3 regions of the Streptomyces sp. NPDC005281 genome follow, and region 3 is predicted to be linked to each of the others. Evidence: riboswitches for the same ligand, from Rfam matches in the RefSeq annotation. Region 3 holds a riboswitch; each other region holds the start of a gene.

Evidence for each region. Region 3 has a riboswitch for cyclic di-AMP ahead of ABZV42_RS06975 (M23 family metallopeptidase). Riboswitches for the same ligand answer to the same signal wherever they lie in the genome.
Region 1: linked by a shared signal. The riboswitch ahead of ABZV42_RS00425 (transglycosylase family protein) and the one ahead of ABZV42_RS06975 (M23 family metallopeptidase) in region 3 are both predicted to bind cyclic di-AMP.
Region 2: linked by a shared signal. The riboswitch ahead of ABZV42_RS14095 (peptidoglycan DD-metalloendopeptidase family protein) and the one ahead of ABZV42_RS06975 (M23 family metallopeptidase) in region 3 are both predicted to bind cyclic di-AMP.

The regions. Positions count from the first base shown of each region.
Region 1 covers NZ_JBEXGX010000001.1:95,960-103,731, reverse strand. Annotated here, with positions in the region: gene ABZV42_RS00435 (cytochrome P450) at 1-739, shown strand, start outside; gene ABZV42_RS00430 (transglycosylase family protein) at 1,054-1,917, shown strand; cyclic di-AMP (ydaO/yuaA leader) riboswitch at 2,107-2,300, shown strand; gene ABZV42_RS00425 (transglycosylase family protein) at 2,305-3,018, shown strand; gene eno (phosphopyruvate hydratase) at 3,404-4,690, shown strand; gene ABZV42_RS00415 (septum formation initiator family protein) at 4,839-5,315, shown strand; gene ABZV42_RS00410 (DUF501 domain-containing protein) at 5,355-5,960, shown strand; gene ABZV42_RS00405 (Ppx/GppA phosphatase family protein) at 5,957-6,934, shown strand; gene ABZV42_RS00400 (NAD(P)/FAD-dependent oxidoreductase) at 7,492-7,772, shown strand, end outside.
Region 2 covers NZ_JBEXGX010000008.1:156,890-164,661, reverse strand. Annotated here, with positions in the region: gene ABZV42_RS14110 (DNA topoisomerase IV subunit A) at 1-1,057, opposite strand, end outside; gene ABZV42_RS14105 (pitrilysin family protein) at 1,406-2,767, shown strand; gene ABZV42_RS14100 (pitrilysin family protein) at 2,764-4,152, shown strand; cyclic di-AMP (ydaO/yuaA leader) riboswitch at 4,367-4,523, shown strand; gene ABZV42_RS14095 (peptidoglycan DD-metalloendopeptidase family protein) at 4,536-5,303, shown strand; gene ABZV42_RS14090 (GntR family transcriptional regulator) at 5,499-6,191, shown strand; gene ABZV42_RS14085 (HPr family phosphocarrier protein) at 6,434-6,715, opposite strand; gene ABZV42_RS14080 (GNAT family N-acetyltransferase) at 6,892-7,772, shown strand, end outside.
Region 3 covers NZ_JBEXGX010000003.1:400,486-408,257, forward strand. Annotated here, with positions in the region: gene ABZV42_RS06970 (PP2C family protein-serine/threonine phosphatase) at 174-1,274, shown strand; cyclic di-AMP (ydaO/yuaA leader) riboswitch at 1,487-1,643, shown strand; gene ABZV42_RS06975 (M23 family metallopeptidase) at 1,655-2,689, shown strand; gene ABZV42_RS06980 (aldo/keto reductase) at 2,824-3,768, shown strand; gene ABZV42_RS06985 (PrsW family intramembrane metalloprotease) at 3,844-5,208, opposite strand; gene trmB (tRNA (guanosine(46)-N7)-methyltransferase TrmB) at 5,298-6,134, opposite strand; gene lhgO (L-2-hydroxyglutarate oxidase) at 6,323-7,528, opposite strand; gene ABZV42_RS07000 (MFS transporter) at 7,663-7,772, opposite strand, start outside.

The DNA.
Region 1 (7,772 bases), on a different contig from region 3:
CATGATGATCCGGCACGGCGGCGGGCCGAGGGGCGGGGTCGCCCGGTCCGTGAAGAAGATGCGCGGATATCTCGCCGAGCTCATCCACCGCAAGCGCGAGGCGCTGACCGCGGAGCCCGCGCCCGGCGAGGACCTCATCTCCGGGCTCATCCGCGCCTCCGACCACGGCGAGCACCTCACCGAGAACGAGGCCGCCGCGATGGCCTTCATCCTGCTCTTCGCCGGGTTCGAGACCACGGTCAACCTCATCGGGAACGGGATGCACGCCCTGCTCACCCACCCCGGGCAGCGGGAGCGCCTTCAGACCTCCCTCGCGGCCGGGGAGAGCGGGCTGCTGGAGACGGGTGTCGAGGAACTCCTGCGCTACGACGGGCCCGTGGAGCTGGCCACGTGGCGGTTCGCGACCGAGGACGTGCGGATCGGCGGACAGGACATCGCGGCCGGCGACCCCGTGCTCGTGGTCCTCGCGGCGGCGGACCGTGACCCCGAACGCTTCGAAGAGCCGGACACGCTCGATCTTTCACGACGTGACCTTCAGCACTTGGGTTACGGCCACGGCATCCACTACTGCCTGGGCGCGCCGCTCGCCCGGCTGGAGGGGCAGACCGCGCTGGGTACGCTCCTCAACCGTCTTCCCGACCTGCAACTCGCTGGAGAATCGGCTGATTTGCGCTGGCGCGGAGGGCTCATTATGCGCGGATTGCGCACGCTTCCGGTGGAGTTCACCCCGGTCAAATAGGCCTTGATCGGTTCATCGCCGACCCTTCGGCGCCGCGGCCGAAGGGGCTCTTCCGCATACCGGAAAAGGCCTCTTCGGGGCTACCGGAACGTGACGGTCCATCAAATCTGTGATCTTCGCGTGATCTGTACTGCATCGACTTGTAACCAGCGATCGACTGCGACTACGTTCACCCATCAACGCGGCGCCTCTGCTTCTCACTTAGCAGGAGCCGCGGTGCTCCCCGCTGTCACTCGAAAGGCTTGCGCATGCTCTCCGGGAACGGCCGTCACCGTCGCCCTCGTCAGGCCCCGGCGCTCATCGTCGCCGCGGGAGTGACCGGATCTGCGATCGTCATTCCGCTGCTCGCCGCGACGAGTGCCAGCGCGGCCGACGGGACCACCTGGGACCGGGTGGCGCAGTGCGAGAGCGGTGGCGCGTGGAGCGCCGACCAGGGCAACGGGTACTACGGCGGCCTTCAGCTCGACCAGGACAACTGGGAGACGTACGGCGGTCTCGAGTACGCGCAGACGGCCGACCAGGCCAGCCGCTCGCAGCAGATAGCCGTCGCCGAGAAGGTGCTCGCCGACCAGGGTCTCAAGGCCTGGCCGACCTGCGGGCCGCTCTCCGGGCTCAGCAAGGGCTCGGGCGAGGTCAGCGTCGACACGGGTCTGGCCGCCGACTCGTCGAACGGCGAGGGCGACTTGGGTTCATACATTTCATCCGGTTTGGCGACTTCGCCCAGCTCGTCCCCTTCGACCGGTTCGTCCGCTTCGGGTGACTCGTCGGGCGCGGCCGACAGCACCCCGACCCCCAGCGCCTCGCAGAGTTCCGACGGCTCGGGTGCGACGACCGGCAAGAGTGACGAATCGGCCAAACCGGGTCAGAAGGAAGCCTCTTCGAGCGCTTCCGAGACTCCGGACTCCGGTGGGCGGCACCGCGGCGGGAAGGCCGCGGAGACCGCGACCGGCGGTGGCGCCGACAGCTCGGCCGGCCGGCATGCCGCGAGCGTGGAGAGCGACACCGTCGACGACTCGTACGCCGCGAAGGTCCTTGGCAGTCTCTGGGACTCTTCCGACAGCCCTGGCGCCCAGGACGATTGGGGCAACCTGTCCGCCGTGGACCCGGGTGCGGCCGACAGCGGTCCCGGCCTCGTCGTCCCTGGTCGGAGCATTGCCGTCGTCGCCGAAACGGCCTAGTGGCAGCGGGAGTTCGCGTCACGTTTCGCTGCGGAATGTCCGGTTTGGTGCGAGTGAGACATGAGTCTCAGAAGCCCTGATCGTCTTTGAAATTCCGCCTATGGACTGCTTACGGTCGTGACCGCTCGCCACAGCGGGCTCCGACGGTCGCAACGCCGAATCCTGCCAACGGCCGTACGGGAACAGTCGTCGCGTCATGCGCCGTAGGCAGGAGCGGGGGACCCAAGGTAAGTGCCGGGCCCGGGAGTCGAGAGGCATCCGGGAACGGCTTGGGGTGAAGCCGCGTGCCGAGTGTCCTGGAGACGGGAACGAAGGCGCGTGGCCGGGCAACTACACCGGCCCGAACCCGACAGCTCACCTCGCAGGCGTCGGTGAGGGGATCTCTCCATGCTGTTCTCCAGCAAGGGCAAGCACCGCCGCCCGAACAAGGCCACCCGCGTCGCCACGCTCGCCGGTGTCACCGGTGTCGCCATCGCCGCCCCGCTGATGGCGGCCGGCAACGCCTCCGCCGCCACCACCTCCGAGTGGGACGCCGTCGCCCAGTGCGAGTCCGGCGGCAACTGGTCGATCAACACCGGCAACGGCTACTACGGCGGCCTCCAGTTCTCGACCTCCACCTGGGCCGCGTACGGCGGCACCGCCTACGCCTCGACCGCCGACCAGGCCTCGAAGTCGCAGCAGATCGCCATCGGCGAGAAGGTCCTCGCCGCGCAAGGCAAGGGCGCCTGGCCGACCTGCGGCACCGGCCTGTCGAGCACCCCGAACGACGGCGGCGCGGCCCCGGCGGCCCCGTCCGCCTCCGCCCCCGCCTCCACCTCCTCCTCGAGCGGCTCGCAGAGCGCCCCCGCCACCCGTACGACGGAGCAGCACGCCGCCCGTTCCGCGGAGCGCCCCGCCGTCCAGAAGACCGTCACCACGCCGACCGGCAAGAAGGTCAAGAAGGGTGACGGCGAGTACAAGGTCGTCAAGGGTGACAGCCTCAGCTCCATCGCCGAGAAGAAGCACGTCAAGGGCGGCTGGCAGAAGCTGTTCAAGCTGAACAAGGGCATCGTCTCCGACGCCGACTTCATCTACCCGGGCCAGCAGCTGCACCTCCACTGAGCGGTGCGGCACGCCGGCTGACCTGGCCGCCTTCGGCGGAGGGCGGTCCCGATCCCGGCGCGCGCCGCACGGCTCCGCCGGTCCGTGGCCCCCTCGCACGGCCGGCGCCGCACGGCTTCGGCCGAACCGCGGCTTCCTCGCACGGCCTCCGCATCCGAGGCCGGGTGAGGCCCCCCGTCCCCACGGGCTCCCCGCTCCGGCGCGTGTTCCCCCGCACGCGCCGGAGCGGGGTTTTTTATTTCTTTTTTTGTTCCGTTCAGGAACAATATGTAGGCTCAGTTCCGCTCAAGGGGTGGTCGATCGCTGGCCGATCCCCGTGAGCCGGTTAGGCTCATCCCGCGGGGCTGCCGGCCCCGCGTACCCGCGTCACATCCCATATAAGGAGATGCTCGTGCCGTCCATCGACGTCGTCGTAGCCCGGGAAATCCTGGACTCCCGAGGCAACCCCACGGTCGAGGTCGAGGTCGGCCTCGACGACGGCAGCACGGGTCGTGCCGCCGTTCCCTCCGGTGCCTCCACCGGAGCCTTCGAGGCCATCGAGCTTCGCGACGGTGACCCCAACCGCTACCACGGCAAGGGTGTCGAGAAGGCCGTCCTCGCCGTCATCGAGCAGATCGGCCCGGAGCTCGTCGGCTACGACGCCACCGAGCAGCGTCTGATCGACCAGGCGATGTTCGACCTGGACGCCACCGACAACAAGGGCTCGCTCGGCGCCAACGCCATCCTCGGCGTCTCGCTCGCCGTCGCGCACGCCGCCTCCGAGGCGTCCGACCTGCCGCTCTTCCGCTACCTGGGCGGCCCGAACGCGCACCTGCTGCCCGTTCCGATGATGAACATCCTGAACGGCGGCTCGCACGCCGACTCCAACGTGGACATCCAGGAGTTCATGATCGCCCCGATCGGCGCGGAGTCCTTCTCCGAGGCCCTGCGCTGGGGCGCCGAGGTCTACCACACCCTCAAGAAGGTGCTGAAGACCAAGGGTCTGTCCACCGGCCTCGGCGACGAGGGCGGCTTCGCCCCGAACCTGGAGTCCAACCGCGCCGCCCTCGACCTCATCGTCGAGGCCATCAAGCAGGCCGGTTACATCCCCGGCGAGCAGATCGCGCTCGCGCTCGACGTCGCCGCGTCCGAGTTCTACAAGGACGGCAAGTACGAGTTCGAGGGCAAGTCCCGCTCGGCCGCCGAGATGACCGAGTACTACGAGGAGCTCGTCTCCGCGTACCCGCTCATCTCCATCGAGGACCCGCTGTACGAGGACGACTGGGCCGGCTGGAAGGTCATCACCGACAAGCTGGGCGACAAGGTCCAGATCGTCGGCGACGACCTCTTCGTCACCAACCCGGAGCGTCTGGCCCGCGGCATCGAGGAGGGCTCCGCCAACGCCCTGCTCGTCAAGGTCAACCAGATCGGTTCGCTGACCGAGACCCTGGACGCCGTCGAGCTGGCCCAGCGCAACGGCTTCAAGTGCATGATGTCCCACCGCTCCGGCGAGACCGAGGACGTCACCATCGCCGACCTCGCGGTCGCGGTGAACTGTGGTCAGATCAAGACCGGCGCCCCGGCCCGCTCGGACCGTGTCGCCAAGTACAACCAGCTGCTGCGCATCGAGGAGATCCTCGACGACGCCGCGGTGTACGCCGGCCGCTCGGCGTTCCCCCGCTTCAAGGGCTGAGCCCGCACGGCCCATCGTTTGAAGCACTGAGCCCGCACGGCTCAGGATGCGTCCTCCGTACGTCCCCGTACCCGGTCCCGTACCGTGTGCGGGGACGTACGCACGTGACGGGCCCGCTCGGCGGGCCGGTACTGGGGAGGCGGGACTCATGGCCGTGAAGGACCGGGACCGGTTCTCCACCTCGACCAGGCTGAAGCTGCTCGGCGAGCAGACGGCGGCCAGGGTCTACCGCTCCCAGACCAAGCGGCAGGCGCGCCGCTCCCGGCTGACCGGCCGGGCCGCGCTGCTCGCCATGGTCCTGTGCTCCCTGATCGTCGCCCTCGCGTACCCGATGCGGCAGTACGTCTCCCAGCGCGCCCAGATCGGTGATCTGGAGCGGCAGCGGGAGCAGGCCCGCCAGCGGGTCGAGCAGCTGCGCGACCTCAAGGCGCGCTGGCAGGACGACGCGTTCGCCAAGCAGCAGATCCGGCAGCGGCTGCACTATGTGATGCCGGGCGAGACCGGTTACGTCGTGATCGACCCGGACGCCGCGAAGCAGGCCCGTGCCGAACGGGGCACCGCCGACCGCCCCTGGTACACCAATGTCTGGGACGGCGTGGACAAATCCGACGCCGCCGACCACTGACGACCCATGAACTGACCAGAAAGACACGTGACTCACGGCATGGAAACGCCACCGCCCACCACCCCGCGCACCGAGCCCACCGACGCCGACGTCGAGGCCTTCAAGCAGCAGCTCGGCCGGCCGCCGCGTGGGCTGCGCGCGATCGTGCACCGTTGCCCCTGCGGTCAGCCGGACGTCGTGGAGACGGCGCCCCGCCTCCCCGACGGGACGCCGTTCCCGACCACGTACTACCTGACGTGCCCGCGGGCCGCGTCCGCGATCGGGACGCTGGAGGCGAACGGGGTCATGAAGGAGATGACCGACCGGCTGGCCACCGACCCCGAGCTGGCCGCGGCCTACCGCGCAGCCCACGAGGACTACATCGCGCGCCGTGACGCCATCGAGGTGCTCGAGGGCTTCCCGAGCGCGGGCGGCATGCCCGACCGGGTGAAGTGCCTGCACGTCCTGGTGGGGCACTCGCTGGCCGCCGGTCCCGGCGTCAACCCGCTCGGCGACGAGGCCATCGCGATGCTGCCCGAGTGGTGGCGCAAGGGCGCGTGCGTGACGCTCCCCGGCGCGCCGGCCGGCGAGGGACCGCAGAAGGAGATGGCCGAGGACGGCACGGACCGCCTCGCCGTCGAGCCGGCCGACGAGGACGAGCGGTGACCCGCGTCGCCGCCGTCGACTGCGGTACGAACTCCATCCGCCTCCTGATCGCCGACGCGCACCCGCACACCGGCGAACTCACCGACCTGGACCGGCGGATGACCATCGTCCGGCTGGGCCAGGGCGTCGACCGCACCGGCCGGCTCGCCCCCGAGGCGCTGGAGCGGACCTTCGCCGCCTGCCGCGACTACGCGGCGGCCATCAAGGACCACGGCGCCGAGCGGCTCCGCTTCGTCGCCACCTCCGCCTCCCGGGACGCCGAGAACCGGGACGAGTTCGTGCGCGGGGTGCTGGACATCCTCGGCGTCGAGCCCGAGGTCATCACCGGGGACCAGGAGGCCGAGTTCTCCTTCACCGGCGCGACCAGGGAGCTGGCCGGGCGCGCCGACCTCGCCACGCCCTACCTGGTGGTGGACATCGGCGGCGGCTCGACCGAGTTCGTCGTCGGAGCCGACCGGGTGCACGCGGCACGCTCCGTGGACATCGGCTGCGTACGGATGACCGAGCGTCACCTCGTCCGCGACGGCGTCGTCACCGACCCGCCCACGGCGGAGCAGGTCGCGGCCATGCGCGCCGACATCGAGGCCGCCCTCGACCTCGCCGAGGAGACGGTCCCGCTGCGCGAGGCGAAGACCCTGGTGGGGCTCGCGGGCTCGGTCACCACGATCGCGGCGATCGCGCTGGACCTCCAGGAGTACGACTCCGAGCGGATCCACCACTCCCGGGTCTCCCTCGCGCGCGTCCGCGAGATCACCGAGTGGCTGCTGCGCTCCACCCACGCCGAACGTGCGGCGATCGGCTCGATGCACCCGGGCCGGGTGGACGTGATCGGGGCCGGCGCTCTCGTGCTGCTCTCGATCATGGAGCGGACCGGCGCGGAGGAGGTCGTGGTCAGCGAGCACGACATCCTCGACGGCATCGCGTTCAAGGTGGCGGAGGACGCCGAGGCCGGCAGGTCGGCCGACGCGCGCTGACGCGTCGGGAGCCGACCCCGGACGGCCCCGGTACCCCTTTTCCGGGGGCCGGGGCGGCCGCGCCCTCCAGTGGCCGCACAGGGCTTCGGACGCCGGGTCCGGCGGCGGCACGCGGGCGTGGCACAGGTCTCGTTCACTACTGATCAGTAGCCTCGGCTGAGCGGGTCGGATAACGTATGAGCGTGTCCGAGGGGGTCCCGGAACACCTCCGGAGAGGCCCCGTCGAGAAAGTTCGTGAAGTTCTTCACAAGGAAAAAGGCCCTGTCGGGCGACGAAGGGGCCACTTGGACCCTTTCGCGGGCTCCGGGCGGTCCGGCAGCATGCTCGGCAGAGCGTTGCGGCCACGTTTCGGGGCCGTGAAACACGGGTGCGGTCCGCTGGGCCGAACGGGTTGGGCCGCAGCTCACGCGGTGTTGACAACGGTACGAACCGTACGGTGGTCCACACCCGCCGCCATGGCCTCGATCACGAGGGCGGCGGAGTGTAGCAGAGCCCCTGCCCAAGCTTGTGAAGGGGCGCACGAGCGACCCCCCTGAACCAGGTGGATACTCGATGGCATGAGCACCACGGAGCGTCCCAGGATCCTCGTAGTAGGCGGTGGGTACGTAGGCCTGTACGCAGCTCGGCGCATCCTCAAGCAGATGCGCTACGGAGAGGCGACCGTCACGGTCGTCGACCCCCGGTCGTACATGACCTACCAGCCCTTCCTCCCCGAAGCCGCCGCCGGCAGCATCTCGCCGCGGCACGTCGTCGTCCCGCTGCGGCGTGTACTTCCCAAGGCGGAGGTGCTCACCGGCCGGGTCACCACCATCGACCAGGACCGCAAGGTCGCCACGGT
Region 2 (7,772 bases), on a different contig from region 3:
GGCCGTCCACCAGGGCCACGTTGTTGATGCCGAAGGACTCCTCCATCGGCGTCAGCTTGTAGAGCTGTTCGAGGACGGCCTCCGGCACGAAGCCGTTCTTGATCTCGATGACCAGGCGCAGGCCGTGCGCACGGTCGGTGAGGTCCTTGACGTCGGCGATGCCCTGGAGCTTCTTCGAGCCGACCAGGTCCTTGATCTTGGAGATCACCTTCTCGGGACCGACGGCGAAGGGCAGTTCGGTGACGACGATGCCCTTGCGGCGCGCCGTGACGTCCTCCACGGACACCGTGGCGCGGATCTTGAAGGTGCCGCGGCCCGACTCGTACGCGTCCCTGATCCCGGAGAGGCCGACGATCCGGCCGCCGGTGGGCAGGTCCGGGCCCGGGACATGCTTCATCAGCGTCTCGAGGTCGGCGCCCGGGTAGCGGATGAGGTGCCGGGCGGCGGCGATGACCTCGCCGAGGTTGTGCGGCGGCATGTTGGTGGCCATGCCGACGGCGATCCCCGACGAGCCGTTGACCAGGAGGTTCGGGAAGGCGGCGGGGAGAGCCACCGGCTCCCGCTCCTGGCCGTCGTAGTTGGGCGTGAAGTCGACGGTGTCCTCGTCGATCGACTCCGTCATGAGCGACGTCGCGTCGGCCATCCGGGCCTCGGTGTAACGCATCGCGGCCGGCGGGTCGTCGTTGCCGAGCGAGCCGAAGTTGCCGTGGCCGTCGACCAGGGGCACACGCATGGAGAAGGGCTGCGCCAGACGCACCAGGGCGTCGTAGATCGACGCGTCGCCGTGCGGGTGCAGCTTACCCATGACCTCGCCGACGACACGGGCGCACTTCACATAGCCGCGGTCGGGGCGCAGGCCCATCTCGTTCATCTGGTACACGATGCGACGGTGAACCGGCTTCAGGCCGTCTCGGGCGTCGGGCAGGGCTCGCGAGTAGATGACCGAGTACGCGTATTCGAGGAAGGAGCCCTGCATCTCGTCCACGACGTCGATGTCGAGGATCTTCTCCTCGTACGAGTCGTCGGGCGGCGGGGTCTTCGTGCTACGGCGGGCCATCGCTGCTGCGGCTCCTTCACGGTCTCTGCCGGGGCATGAACGGGTTCTGACGCGCACCATTGTGGACCGCCCCACTGACAACGCCGACCGCGACCCGTCCGTAGCGCCCCTCCGGCGCGCTCCGCGGGCGTCGCCGGGACCCCTCCCGGACAGCCCCGCGGCCCGGTGCCCGGCGGGCCCCGAGCGCGTTCGCGGCGTTTCCGCAGGAGCTTCCCCAAGCGGGCCGGGGGCACGCGTGAGTCTCGCTCTCGGCGTACGAGGCGCGGGAACCGCGCCAGCCGTCCGCGCGCTTGCATACAGTGGCAGGACCGACAGGAATGACGCAGTTCCGCGATCGAAGGGACGTACATGCCCATGGGTCACACGGCCACAGCTGAGGCAGGCTCCGGCGGCCTGACAGCGACCGAGCACCGCCTGGCCAACGGCCTGCGCGTGGTGCTCTCCGAGGACCATCTGACCCCGGTCGCCGCGGTGTGCCTCTGGTACGACGTCGGCTCACGCCACGAGGTCAAGGGCCGGACCGGACTCGCCCACCTTTTCGAGCACCTGATGTTCCAGGGCTCCAAGCAGGTCCACGGCAACGGCCACTTCGAACTCGTCCAGGGCGCCGGCGGCTCGCTCAACGGCACGACGAGCTTCGAGCGCACCAACTACTTCGAGACCATGCCCACCCACCAGCTGGAGCTCGCCCTCTGGCTGGAGGCCGACCGCATGGGGTCGCTGCTGGAGGCGCTGGACGACGAGTCCATGGAGAACCAGCGCGACGTCGTGAAGAACGAGCGCCGCCAGCGTTACGACAACGTCCCTTACGGCACCGCCTTCGAGAAGCTCACCGCGCTCTCGTACCCCGAGGGCCACCCGTACCACCACACCCCGATCGGGTCGATGGCGGACCTGGACGCGGCCACCCTGGAGGACGCCCGCGCGTTCTTCCGCACCAACTACGCGCCCAACAACGCGGTCCTGTCCGTCGTCGGCGACATCGATCCGGAGCAGACGCTCGCCTGGGTCGAGAAGTACTTCGGCTCCATCCCCGGGCACGACGGCAAGCCCGCCCCGCGGGACGGCTCGCTCCCCGAGATCATCGGCGAGCAGCTGCGCGAGGTCGTCGAGGAGGACGTCCCGGCACGCGCGCTGATGGCCGCCTACCGGCTCCCGGAGGACGGCACGCGCGCGTGCGACGCCGCCGACCTGGCACTCACCGTCCTCGGAGGCGGCGAGTCCTCCCGGCTCTACAACCGGCTCGTGCGCCGTGACCGTACCGCCGTCGCGGCCGGGTTCGGCCTGCTGCGGCTCGCCGGAGCGCCCTCCCTGGGGTGGCTGGACGTGAAGACGTCCGGCGACGTCGAGGTCCCGGTCATCGAGGCCGCAGTCGACGAGGAGCTCGCCCGGTTCGCCGAGGAGGGCCCCACGGCCAGGGAAATGGAGCGCGCCCAGGCCCAGTTGGAACGCGAATGGCTCGACCGGCTCGGCACCGTCGCCGGCCGTGCCGACGAACTGTGCCGGTTCGCCGTCCTGTTCGGTGACCCGCAGCTCGCCCTGACCGCCGTGCAGCGCGTCCTCGACGTCACGGCTGATGAGGTCCGGGAGGCCGCCAAGGCCCGCCTGCGCCCCGACAACCGCGCGGTGCTCGTCTACGAGCCGACCACCGCCCAAGCCGCGGACGCGGCTGACTCCGCCGACGAGACCGACGAGGAGGCGGCGAAGTGACCGAGCTCGCCACCATGGACTTCCACCCGCAGCCCGAGGCGGGCCGGCCGAAGCCGTGGGCGTTCCCCGCCCCCGAGCGCGGCACCCTGGACAACGGTCTGACCGTGCTGCGCTGCCACCGCCCCGGCCAGCAGGTCGTCGCCGTCGAGGTGAACCTCGCCGCGCCGCTGGACGCCGAGCCCGCGGGCCTGGACGGCATCGCCACGATCATGGCGCGCGCCTTCTCCGAGGGCACCGACAAGCACTCGGCCGAGGACTTCGCCGCCGAACTGGAGCGCTGCGGCGCCACGCTCGACGCGCACGCCGACCACCCCGGCGTACGCCTGTCGCTCGAAGTGCCCGTCTCGCGCCTGGCCAAGGCCCTCGGCCTGCTCGCCGACGCCCTGCGGGCCCCCGCGTTCGCGGACAGCGAGGTCGAGCGGCTGGTGACCAACCGGCTGGACGAGATCCCGCACGAGACGGCCAATCCCGCCCGTCGCGCGGCCAAGGAGCTCTCCAAGGAGCTGTTCCCGGCGAGCGCGCGCATGGCACGCCCGCGCCAGGGCACCGAGGAGACCGTCCGGAACATCGACTCGTCGGCCGTACGCGGCTTCTACGAGAAGCACGTGCGCCCCGCCACGGCCACCGCCGTCGTCGTCGGCGACCTGACCGATGTCGAGCTCGACGAGCTGCTCGCCGACACGCTCGGCTCCTGGACGGGCTCGTTCGCCGAACCGCTTCCCGTGCCGCCGGTGAGCGCCGACGACACCGGCCGCGTGATCGTCGTCGACCGCCCCGGCGCCGTCCAGACGCAGCTGCTCATCGGCCGGGTGGGTGCCGACCGGCACGACCGTGTGTGGGCCGCCCAGGTCCTCGGCACGTACTGCCTCGGCGGGACCCTCACCTCGCGCCTCGACCGCGTCCTGCGCGAGGAGAAGGGCTACACCTACGGCGTGCGGGCGTTCGGGCAGGTCCTGCGCTCCGCGCCGGACGGCACGGGCGCCGCGATGCTCGCCATCAGCGGCTCGATCGACACCCCCAACACCGGTCCGGCGCTCGACGACCTGTGGAAGGTGCTGCGCACCCTCGCCGCCGAGGGGCTGACCGACCAGGAGCGCGACGTCGCCGTGCAGAACCTGGTGGGTGTCGCACCCCTCAAGTTCGAGACGGCGGCGGCCGTCGCGAGCACACTCGCCGACCAGGTCGAGCAGCACCTGCCGGACGACTATCAGGCGACGCTCTACCGGCAACTGGCCGCCACCGGCACGGTGGAGGCCACCGCGGCCGCCGTGAGCGCCTTCCCGACGGACCGTCTGGTGACCGTCCTGGTCGGCGACGCGGCGCAGATCGCGGAGCCGGTCAGGGCTCTCGGAATCGGTGAAGTCACCGTGGTGGCCGCCGAGTAGAACCCGTGCGCCCCGGGAGGGCCCTGACGGCTGAGGAGCCGTCAGGGCCCTCCCTTTTTCGCCACAGCCCCCAAGATGTCCGCATTCGTATGCTGGTTGCCCTTCTGCCCTGTGGGATGCGTTACAAAAATCGTGATCCGTTTGTTGTTCGAAAGAGGCCCCGTCTAGCGTCGGGGCGGCTGTTCGTCATGCAGTGCGCCGCGCCCGCGGCACCGGACAGTCATCGCCGAGTCCCCGTGACGCGAGTCAGGGGAGCCGGGGACCCACGCAGTCCCTGGGGTGAATCGGACGCCCTCTTCGGAGGGAGTCCGTAGGAGACCTTCCTGCTCCGAACCCGTCAGCTAACCCGGTAGGCGAGAGGGAAGGAAAGGATCAGCCCCTACATGGCGTTCACCTGTGGCACCGGCAAGCATCGTCGTACGAGCAGCCGGGTGCACAGCACCACCACGACCGCCGTCGGGGTCGCGGCGCTCACCACCACCGGCGTGATCGGAACCCTGGCCGCCCCCGCGTTCGCCGCGGAAGCCTCCGTCGAGCAGACCGGGCTGACCCAGGCCGTCACCCTCAACGACACGGTCGCCGACCAGATCGACGCCCAGGCCTTCGCGCAGCAGCGCGCCGCCGACGAGGCCGCCGCGCGCAAGCAGGCCGAGCAGACCGCGCGCAAGCAGGCCGCGGAGCAGGCCGCGAAGCTTCGTGAGACCAAGGAGCGCGCCGCCCGCGAGGCCGAGCGAAAGCGCCTGAACACCTTCGTCATGCCGATCACCGGTTCGTACGTCTCCACCGGCTACAAGGCCAGCAGCAGCCTCTGGTCCTCCGGCAGCCACACCGGCGTCGACTTCCACGCCGCGTCCGGCACCTCGGTCCACGTCGTCGGCGCCGGCACGGTCGTCACGGCCGGCTGGGGCGGCGCCTACGGCAATCAAGTCGTGATCAAGATGCACGACGGCACGTACACCATGTACGGCCACCTGTCGTCCATCGGGGTGTCCGTGGGGCAGACAGTCACCCCTGGGCAGCAGATCGGCCTCTCCGGGGACACCGGCAACACCACGGGACCGCACCTCCACTTCGAGGCCCGTACGACCGCGGAGTACGGCTCGGACATCGACCCGGTCGCGTACCTGCGCTCGCACGGCGTCAACGTCTGACGACCGCTTCGCGGCTTCTTCACCGCTTTCGATGCCCCGGCTCACCGAGCCGGGGCATCATCGTTTCCGCGGCCGTCTGTCCAAAAAATATCCATGGATTCCGGCCTGCCATCGGAAATTCAGGCTTCCTGCAATAGAGTCACTGAAGAAGCGTCAATGGACGGCGTTTCACGGGGATTAAAGCGGAGGTCGGTCATGCGTATTCCGGCGCACTCGGTGTGCACGGCGATCCGTGACGACATCGTCGCGGGTGTCTACGAGCGCGGCGGCCGGCTCACCGAGGAACTGCTGGCGCGGCGGTACGGCGTCTCGCGCGTCCCCGTGCGCGAGGCTCTGCGCACGCTCGAGGCCGAGGGCTTCGTGGTCACCCGCCGGCACGCGGGCGCGTGTGTCGCGGAGCCCACCGAGCAGGAGGCGGCGGACCTCCTGGAGATGCGCATGCTGCTGGAGCCGCTGGGCGCCGCGAGGGCCGCGCAGCGGCGCACGGAGGCCCATCTCAAGGTGCTGCGCGGCCTGGTCAGGCTGGGGCAGGAGCGTTCCAGGCGAGGCCACAGCGAGGATCTGCGCTCGCTGGGCGGCTGGTTCCACGAAACGCTCGCGCAGGCGTCCGGCAGTTCCGCCCTGACCTCCGCGCTCGCCCAGCTGCGCCACAAGATCGCCTGGATGTACTCGGTGGAGGCGCCGGCCGATCCCGCGGAGTCCTGGGCGGAGCACGGCGGCATCGTGGACGCGGTGGCCCGCGGCGACAGCGAGCGGGCCCGCGCGATCACGGCCCTGCACGCCGAGCGTGCCACGACCGCGCACCGGCTCCGATTTCCCGGCGGCGAACGGCCGGACCGTGTGAGAAGTTCGCAACATCCCGTAAACATGATGGGCCTGCGTCATTAACACGGACGCCGTATACAAAGAGAGATAATTTGCGGGGCTCAATTTCGGTGCCCTTTTATTTGTGTGTCCGGATTCCTTCCTGTCTCCGGAATTCCGGCACACGACATTCTCGTACCCGCGCCGCGAGGGGCCCGGCGGGGCACCCGGGGGAATCGCCGAGCGGGGTACGGAAACGGCTGAGCCGCGCCACCCGGAGAGGGGGCGCGGCTCAGCCGCATGCGTCCTGATGCCTTGTGGGCGGCTCAGACGGTCTCGGGGAGCTCGTCGAGCCCCTCGGCGACCAGCCTCGCCAGACGGTCGAGAGCGGCCTCCGCGCCCTCGGAGTCCGACGAGAGGACGATCTCCTCGCCGCCCTGGGCGCCGAGGCCGAGGACCGCGAGCATGGAGGCCGCGTTGACGGGGTCTCCACCGGCCTTGGCGATCGTCAGGGGGACGCCGGAGGCCGTGGCCGCCCGGACGAAGATGGAGGCGGGGCGGGCGTGGAGGCCCTCGGTCCAGCCGACGTTGACGCGGCGCTCAGCCATGTGATGCTGCCCTTCGGGTGTTCAGGGTTGTCTAGACCAGTGTTCCATATCGTGAGGCATGCCCGGACGGTCCCGGGTCCCGCCCTGCCGCGGTGTCGGTCAAACGCCCGTTCCGACGCCCGTCACCCTCAGACTGCCTCGCGCCGTTGTCGTACGCGAGCCGTACTCTGGGCCCCATGCAGACCTCGTCGGACCGGCACGAGTACCCAGCCCACTGGGAGGCCGACGTGGTGCTGCGCGACGGCGGCACCGCGCGCATCAGGCCCATCACCGTGGACGACGCCGAACGACTGGTCAGCTTCTACGAGCAGGTGTCGGACGAGTCGAAGTACTACCGCTTCTTCGCGCCCTATCCGCGGCTGTCCGCCAAGGACGTCCGCCGCTTCACCCACCACGACTTCGTGGACCGGGTGGGCCTCGCGGCCACGGTGGGCGGCGAGTTCATCGCCACCGTCCGCTACGACCGGATCAACGCGGACGGCATGCCCGCCTCCGCGCCCGCCGACGAGGCCGAGGTCGCCTTCCTCGTCCAGGACGCCCACCAGGGCCGCGGCGTCGCCTCCGCGCTGCTCGAACACATCGCCGCGGTGGCCCGCGAGCGCGCCATCCGCCGCTTCGCCGCCGAGGTGCTGCCCGCCAACAACAAGATGATCAAGGTGTTCACGGACGCCGGATACACCCAGAAGCGCAGCTTCGAGGACGGCGTCGTCCGCCTGGAGTTCGACCTCGAACCCACCGACCGCTCCCTCGCCGTGCAGCGCGCGCGTGAGCAGCGTGCCGAGGCCCGCTCGGTACAGCGACTGCTTGCTCCCGGTTCCGTCGCCGTCATCGGCGCCGGGCGCACACCCGGCGGGGTCGGCCGCAGCGTCCTCGACAACCTCCGGGAAGCAGGGTTCACCGGACGGCTGTACGCCGTGAACGCGGCACTCCAGGACAAGGAACTCGACGGAGTCCCGGCCCACCGCTCCATCAGGGACATCGCCGAGCCCGTGGACCTCGCCGTCGTCGCCGTGCCCGCCGAGAACGTCCCCGCGGTCGTGACGGAATGCGGCGAACA
Region 3 (7,772 bases):
CCGATTCCCTCCGGCGGACGCCGTTCTCCCCCGGTCGGGCCACACCGGTCGCCCGCCGCCCCCGCACCGGTTCTTCTGGACGGGTGGGGCAGCCAGGAGGTGAGCGGCGGACCGGACACCCCGATGACCGGGCCCGGCCGCCGTCCCCCGGTGCCCGGCGGCCGGGGAACGCCGTGCCGGCCGGTCCTGCGGGAGCCTGCCCCCGCAGGATCGTGCGCGCCCGCGCCTTCGTCCGGATCCTGCCCGCGCTGCTCGTCACCGCAGGGGTCCTCTACGACTACTTCACCCCGGCGGAATTCACCGCCGCCCCCTTCTTCACGGCCGCGCCCCTGGTCGCCGCACCCCTCTACTCGCTGCGCGGCACCGTTCTCGCCGGTGTACTCGCCGTCGGCGCGGTGCTCGTGGTCCATTTCCTGCTCGGGATCGTCCTGCACGTCGACGCGGTCACCGAGGTGGTCACCGTGACGACTGCCGCCGTCCTGGCCGTCCTCATCAACATCCTGGTCAGGCGCGGCGACGAACGGCTCGCCTCCGTCCGGGAGATCGCCGAGTTCGCGCAGCGCGCCGTGCTGCCCGAGCCCGAGGCCCGGATCGCCGGGCTCGAGGTCGCGGCCCGGTACGAGGCGGCGCAGGAGGACGCGTTCATCGGCGGCGACCTGTACGCGGTGCAGGACTCCCCGCACGGCGTACGACTGGTCGTCGGGGACGTACGGGGAAAGGGGATGACCGCGGTGGCCGCCGTCGCGACGGTGGTCGGCGCGTTCCGGGAGGCCGCCGAGCAGGAGGCGACGCTGGAGGGCGTCGCGGGGCGCCTGGAGCGGGCCCTGACGCGCGCGGGCACCCGGCGCGACGGCGTCGAGGCGGCCGAGGGGTTCACGACCGCCGTCCTCGCCGAGATCCCGCACGGCGAGGACGTCGTACGTGTCGTCAACCGCGGCCATCCACCGCCCCTGCTGCTGCGCCCCGACGGCACGCTCGCCGTCCTCAGCGCCGAGGTGTTCGCGCTGCCTCTCGGGATGAGCGAGCTGGGAAGCCCGCACGCCCCGACGGTGCAGGACCGCTTTCCGCGCGGGGCGACGCTGCTCCTGCACACCGACGGACTGTCCGAGGCCCGCGATCCGCGGGGGGAGTTCTACGATCCGGCGGCCTGGCTGGCCGGACGCGTCTTCCACGCGCCCGACGAGTTGCTGACCGCCCTGGTCGAGGCGGCTCGCCGGCACACGGGCGGCGCTCTGACGGACGATCTGGCGCTGCTCGCCGTCCGGCGCGCGTGACGGGTGCCCGCGACGGCCGCCCGCGAACAGGCCGTCAGGGAAGCACGTGCAGGTGACATGCGGCCAACTCGCCCGTTTTTCATCGCTCATGACCCCAAAGTCCAAGCCAAAAGCCGTTAATGATCAGTCGGAACAGCTTGGAATTCGATGCCCGGGTCTATTAACGTTCGATAACGCAGCGCGGCCGTTACAGCCGTCACAAGAGGTGGCTCCGTGCGCACGCGCGGAATCCCGCAAGGGAACCGGGGACCCATCCCATGGGGTGAATCGAGCGTAACCCGCCGTGCACGCACGGTGGCAGTACGCCCGTAGGAGACCTTCCTGCTCCGAACCCGTCAGCTAACCCGGTAGGCGGCAAGGAAGGAAAGGAGTGCGCCCACGTGGCGTCAAACCGGCCCGCTCAGCCGACCTCGTTCCCGCCGAATGACACACACACCTTCGGCTATGCCACGGACGAGGGGCCCTGGGAGGAGTGGAACCCCACCGAGGATTCCGTCGCTCCCGTCCGCGGCCGGCACCGCACGGGCAAGCAGCGCGGCGGAGGACTCGCCCGCAGCTCCACGGTTCTCGGCGTCGGTGTCATAGCCGCCGTCGGAGCGGGCGGCATCGCCAGCGCCGCTCCGGGCAAGCCGCCCGTCTCGATCTCGCTGCCCGACCTGTCGTCGGTCACCGCCTCGGCCAAGGCCCTGATATCGGACGGCGGGTCCAGCGCCCCCAAGGGCTCCACCACTCCGCTCACCGATGCCGGTCTGACCAGTGCCGACGCGGCCCACGGCGCCGGCGACGCCGGTGAGGCGCTGCGCGACCGCATCATGCAGCAGGCCAAGTCGCAGCAGAACCACGCCGACACCGCCACGCAGCAGGCCGCGCAGACGGCCGCCGCGAAGAAGGCCGTCGCACTCGCCGCCAAGCAGCAGGACGACGCCGTGGCCAAGGCCACCGCCGTGAAGCAGAAGGCGGAGGAGGCGGCCAAGGCGAAGGCCGAGAAGGAGCGCCTCGCCGAGCTCGCCAAGAGCTACTCGCTGCCGACCTCCTCGTACACCCTGACCTCGCGCTTCGGTGAGGCCGGCTCGATGTGGTCCTCCGGCTACCACACCGGACTCGACTTCGCGGCGCCCACCGGAACGCTCATCAAGGCGATCCACAGCGGCACCGTGACCGAGGCCGGCTGGGCGGGCTCGTACGGCTACCGCACGATCCTCACCCTCGACGACGGCACGGAGCTGTGGTTCTGCCACCAGTCGTCGATCAGCGTCGGCGTGGGCCAGAAGGTCGCCACCGGCGATGTCATCGGGCGGGTCGGCGCGACCGGCAATGTCACCGGGCCGCACCTGCACCTCGAAGTGCACCCCGGCGGCGCCGCCACCGGCATCGACCCGATGGCGTGGCTCCAGAGCAAGGGCCTCAACCCCTGATCTCCGGCAGCCCTGTCGTCACCCCCCCCGACTTCAGGGCTGTCGGTCAGGCAGGTGAGCACACCGGCGTGGGACCCGGCCGTCCCGAGGTGATTGCGGAATACATCCATCCGGCCCGGGCGTTGAAGTCCCACATGACTTCTCTCCGCAAGCTCGGTTCGTCCGACCTCGAGGTCTTCCCGCTCTCCCTCGGGGGCAACGTTTTCGGCTGGACGGCCGACGAGACCCGGTCCTTCGCCGTCCTGGACGCCTACGCGGCGGCCGGCGGCAACTTCCTCGACACGGCCGACTCCTACTCGGCGTGGGTCGAGGGCAACGAGGGCGGCGAGTCCGAGACCGTCATCGGCAGGTGGCTGAAGAGCCGCGGCAACCGCGCGGACATCGTGGTCGCCACCAAGGTCAGCCAGCACCCCGAGTACCCGGGTCTGTCCGGTGCCAACATCAAGGCGGCGGCCGACGCCTCACTGCGCCGCCTGGGCACCGACCACATCGACCTCTACTACACGCACTTCGACAAGCCGGAAGTGCCGGTCGAAGAGATCATCGGCGCCCTCGACGAGCTGGTGAGGGCCGGCAAGGTGCGCCACATCGCCGCCTCCAACATCTCGCCGGAGCGGCTGCGGGAGTCCCTGGAGTTCTCCGACCGGGAGGGCCTCGCCCGCTACGTCGCGCTCCAGCCGCACTACAACCTGGTCTCGCGCGACACCTACGAGGGCTCCCTGCTGGACGTCGCCTCCACGGCGGGTCTGGCGGCCGTCCCGTACTTCGCGCTCGCCGCCGGGTTCCTCACCGGCAAGTACCGCCGCGGCGCGGAGGTCGACTCGCCCCGGGCGGCCGGCGCGGCCAAGCACCTCGGCACCGAACGCGGGCCGCGGGTCCTCGCCGCCCTCGACGAGATCGCCGGGGCCCACGGCGCCGCCGTCCCGACGGTCGCCCTCGCCTGGCTGGCCGCACAGCCGACGGTCGCCGCGCCGATCGCCTCCGCCCGCACGGTGGAGCAGCTCCCGGCCCTGCTGGCCGTCGCGGACCTGGTGCTGACGGACGAGGAACTGACGCGGCTGTCGAAGGCGTCGGCGTAACGGCCGCACCCCGGCGGCCGAGTCCGCGGCGCGCGCCGCCCGGTGGTGTCCACCGCGCGCCGCGCCCGTTCCCCGCTAGGAGCGGTACGGGTTGTACGCGGGATACGGGTTGTACGCGGGATACGGTGCCGGCGCGGACGCCTGCGCCGGCGGACCGTACGGCTGCGCGGGCGGGGCGACGTACCCGTACCCGGGGCCCGGCCAAGTCGACGGCACGGGCAGCGGTGCCGTGATGCGGGCCGCGTAGGCGAGCGCCGGACGGGCGATCTCCCGGCGGCGCCACAGCTCCTCGAGCAACTCGCGCTCGCGTACGACGAAGTCGGCGCCCGCCCGGCCCCGGCGCCCCTGGTGGCGCAGGAACGCCAGCGAGGTCGCGTACGCCTCGTACTCCGCCACCGAACGTGCCGCGCTCTTCCCGAAATGATGACCGGCGTACTCGCGGGCGATCTGCCGCGCCCGCATCGAGCCGAGCGACCAGGGTTCGGCCGCGCCCAGCCAGCCGGCGGCGGTGTACACGGGCAGTTCGGTGCGGACGGTCCGCAGCTCGCGCTGCCGGGTCCACACGACGAGCCAGGTCAGCAGCCCGAACGCGGGCACCATGAACGCGGCGTACACACCGAAGAACCCGAACCGCCCGAAGCCCGACGAGCTGTTCCAGACGGCGTGCATGCCCATCGCGAGGAGCAGTCCGGTGAGCGGGAGCAGCACGCGGCGCGCGTGGTGGCGTTCGGCGGACAGCGCCGCGACGCCGAAACCGATGCCGGTCAGCACGGTGAACAGCGGATGCGCGAAGGGTGACATCACCACCCGGACGAAGAAGGTCGCCGCGGTGACGGAGGCGAGTCCGCTCTCCCCGCTGAGCTGGTCGGTGCCGAAGGCGGTGCCGAGGTAGAGGATGTTCTCGGTGAAGGCGAAGCCGGTGGCGGTGACCCCGGCGATGACGACACCGTCGACGATCCCGGTGAAGTCCCGTCTGCGGAAGAGGAAGACGAGCAGGACGGCCGCCGCCTTCGCCGACTCCTCGACGACGGGCGCTATGACGGTCGCGCCGAGCGTGTCGGCGCCGGAGGGGCCCGCGGTCGTCATGGCGATCCAGCGGGTCGCGAAACTGTTGGCGACGATCGCTATGAGCGCGGCCGCGCAGGCGCCCCAGGCGAAGGCGAAGAACAGGTTGCGCCAAGGCCCCGGCTCGACCCGGTCCAGCCACCGGAAGGCGGCTATGAGCAGCGGCACGGGGAACACGGCCAGTCCGAGACCGACCAGGAAGCCCTCGGTCCCGGTCTGTTCGCGGACGAGGGCGAGGATCACCAGGCCCGACATCGCGAGCAGGGTGATCAGCGCTCCGTAGCGCACCCAGCCGCGCTGCCACCAGTGCGGATGTCTCGGCGCAGGTCCGGCGGGGATGCCGGGCTGTGTCGGGTACGGAGAATGGATGGCCACGGCATTGACCCTAACGAGGGAAGGCGTGGCCCGCGACGGTAACCGGAGCCCCCGGGATTTCCCGGCGGACGCCGACGGATGTGTGCGGGTCAGTCGCCCGAGGTGTGCTGGTCTCGAAGCTGTACGCGCCGGAAGAGGAGGTCGTTCACCACATGACCCTTGTCCAGTCCCTGGCCCTCGAAACGGGTCAGCGGCCGGAACTCGGGACGCGGCGCGAAACCGCCGTCCGGCACGGTGTTCTCGAAGCCGGGGTGCGCGCTCAGTACTTCCAGCATCTGTTCGGCGTACGGCTCCCAGTCCGTCGCGCAGTGCATCAGCGCGCCCGGCGCGAGCCGGGTCGCGGCGAGATCCAGGAACTCCGGCTGGATCAGGCGCCGCTTGTGGTGCCGCTTCTTGGGCCAGGGGTCGGGGAAATAGACGCGCAGGCCGTCCAGGGACGCGGGCGGGAGCATCTCGCGCAGCAGGATGATCGCGTCGCCGTTGGCCACACGGATGTTGGACAGGCCGCTGCGCTCGGCGAGGTTGAGCAGGTTGCCCTGGCCCGGTGTGTGCACGTCCACGGCGAGGATCCCGGTCCCCTGGTCCTCGGCCGCCATCTGCGCGGTGGCCTCGCCCATGCCGAAGCCGATCTCCAGCACGACGGGGATGTCCGCCCCGAACAGCTCCGCCAGGTCCAGCGTCCCCCGGCCGTCGATGTCCAGACCCCACTTGGGCCACAGCCGCTGCAAGGCGTCCGCCTGTCCGGTCGTCACCCGGCTCCGGCGCGGCTGGAAACTCCGGATCCGCCGCTCGAAGTGCGAGCCGGCTGGATCCGCCTGCGGACCGTCGGGGAAACGGGGCTCGCGGCCGGCGCGGTGGTGACGCGGCGAGCCGTCCTCGGCGGAGGCGGGCCGGGTCTCTTCGGTGGAGTCGAGGAAATCAGACACAGTGGAGTCGATTTTACGGGCGCCGCGGTGCGCCGACGGACCCTCCCGCACCTACGGGTGGGCCTCGTGTGCGGCGGGTGGAACCTCGCGGGTCGGAGGGCGGACCCCCGCAGTCGGAGGGTGGATCACCTCTCGGACTGCCTTTCGGACCGCCGTCGACCGCCTCCGGGACCGACCTCGGCCGGCTCTCAGACCGCTGCCAGGGATGCCAGGGCCCGGCGGGCGACCTCTCGGCCGATCGGGAGGGAGGCGGTGGCCGCGGGGGACGGGGCGTTCAGTACGTGCACGGTCCTCGGGCCCTCCTTGATCAGGAAGTCGTCGACCAGGGTGCCGTCCCGCAGGACCGCCTGGGCGCGGACCCCGGCGGCGGCCGGGACCAGATCCTCCGGGGTCACCACGGGCAGCAGCCGCCGCACCGCCTCCGTGAACGCCGCCTTCGACACCGACCGGCGCAGCTCGCCGGCTCCGTAGCGCCAGTGCCGCCTCGCTATCCGCCAGGAACCCGGCCAGGCCAGGGTCCCGCCCAGCTCACGGGGCCGGACGACTCCCCAGCCGTATCCCTCGCGGGCGAGCGCGGGCACCGCGTTGGGGCCGATGTGGACACCGCCGTCGATGCCCCGGGTGAGATGGACGCCGAGGAATGGGAACGCCGGGTCCGGAACCGGGTACACCAGGCCCCGCACCAGCTCCGGCCGCGCCAGCGTGTAGTACTCGCCGCGGAAGGGGACGATCCGCATCCCGGGGTCGTCGCCCACGAGCCGGGCCGTCTCGTCGCAGTGCAGTCCCGAGCAGTTGACGAGAACCCGTCCACGGACGATCGTCCCGTCGGCCGTGCGCACGGCGACGCCGAGGTGCGGTCGGCGGTCGGCGCCCACGACCTGCGCCCCGTAACGGATCTCCGCCCCGGAGGCCTCCGCGAGCCGGCGGGCCACCGCCACGTAGTCGCAGATGCCCGTGGAGCCGACGTGGATGGCGGCGAGGCCCCGGACCTCGGGTTCGTACTCGGTGAGCTGGGCCGGGCCGAGTTCCTTGACCGGGATGCCGTTCTCCCGGCCGCGCTGGACCAGGCCGTGCAGGCGGGGCAGCTCCGACTTGTCCGTCGCGACGATCAGCTTGCCGGTGACGGCGTGCGCGATGTCGTACTCCGCGCAGAACTTGACCATCTCGGCGGCGCCCCGGACCGCGAACCGCGCCTTCAGGGAGTCGGGGCGGTAGTAGATCCCGCTGTGGATCACCCCGCTGTTGCGCCCGGTCTGGTGCCGGGCGGGTCCCTGCTCCTTCTCCAGCACCGTCACCCGGGTGCCCGGTGCCGCCCGCGTGATGGCATAGGCCGTCGACAGGCCGACGATCCCGCCGCCGATCACCAGCACATCGCAGTCGTACGCGCTCCGCATCCGCACCACCTTCCGGCCTCGATAGTGCACTGCGCCACTGACAACGCCCTCAAACCCGAGGACGGCGCCCCGCGATTCTTTCGCGCCGCGGGGCCGTGGCGCTTCGTTTGTGCCGGATCCCCCCGGCGATCCGGCTAGGCCGGAGCCATCAGCAGCGGACGGGCCCGTTCCCGCAGCTCCACCACGCGCGGCTCGTCGCCGTAGGGCTCCAGCCGGTGCAGCAGGTCCTTCACGTACTCGGTGG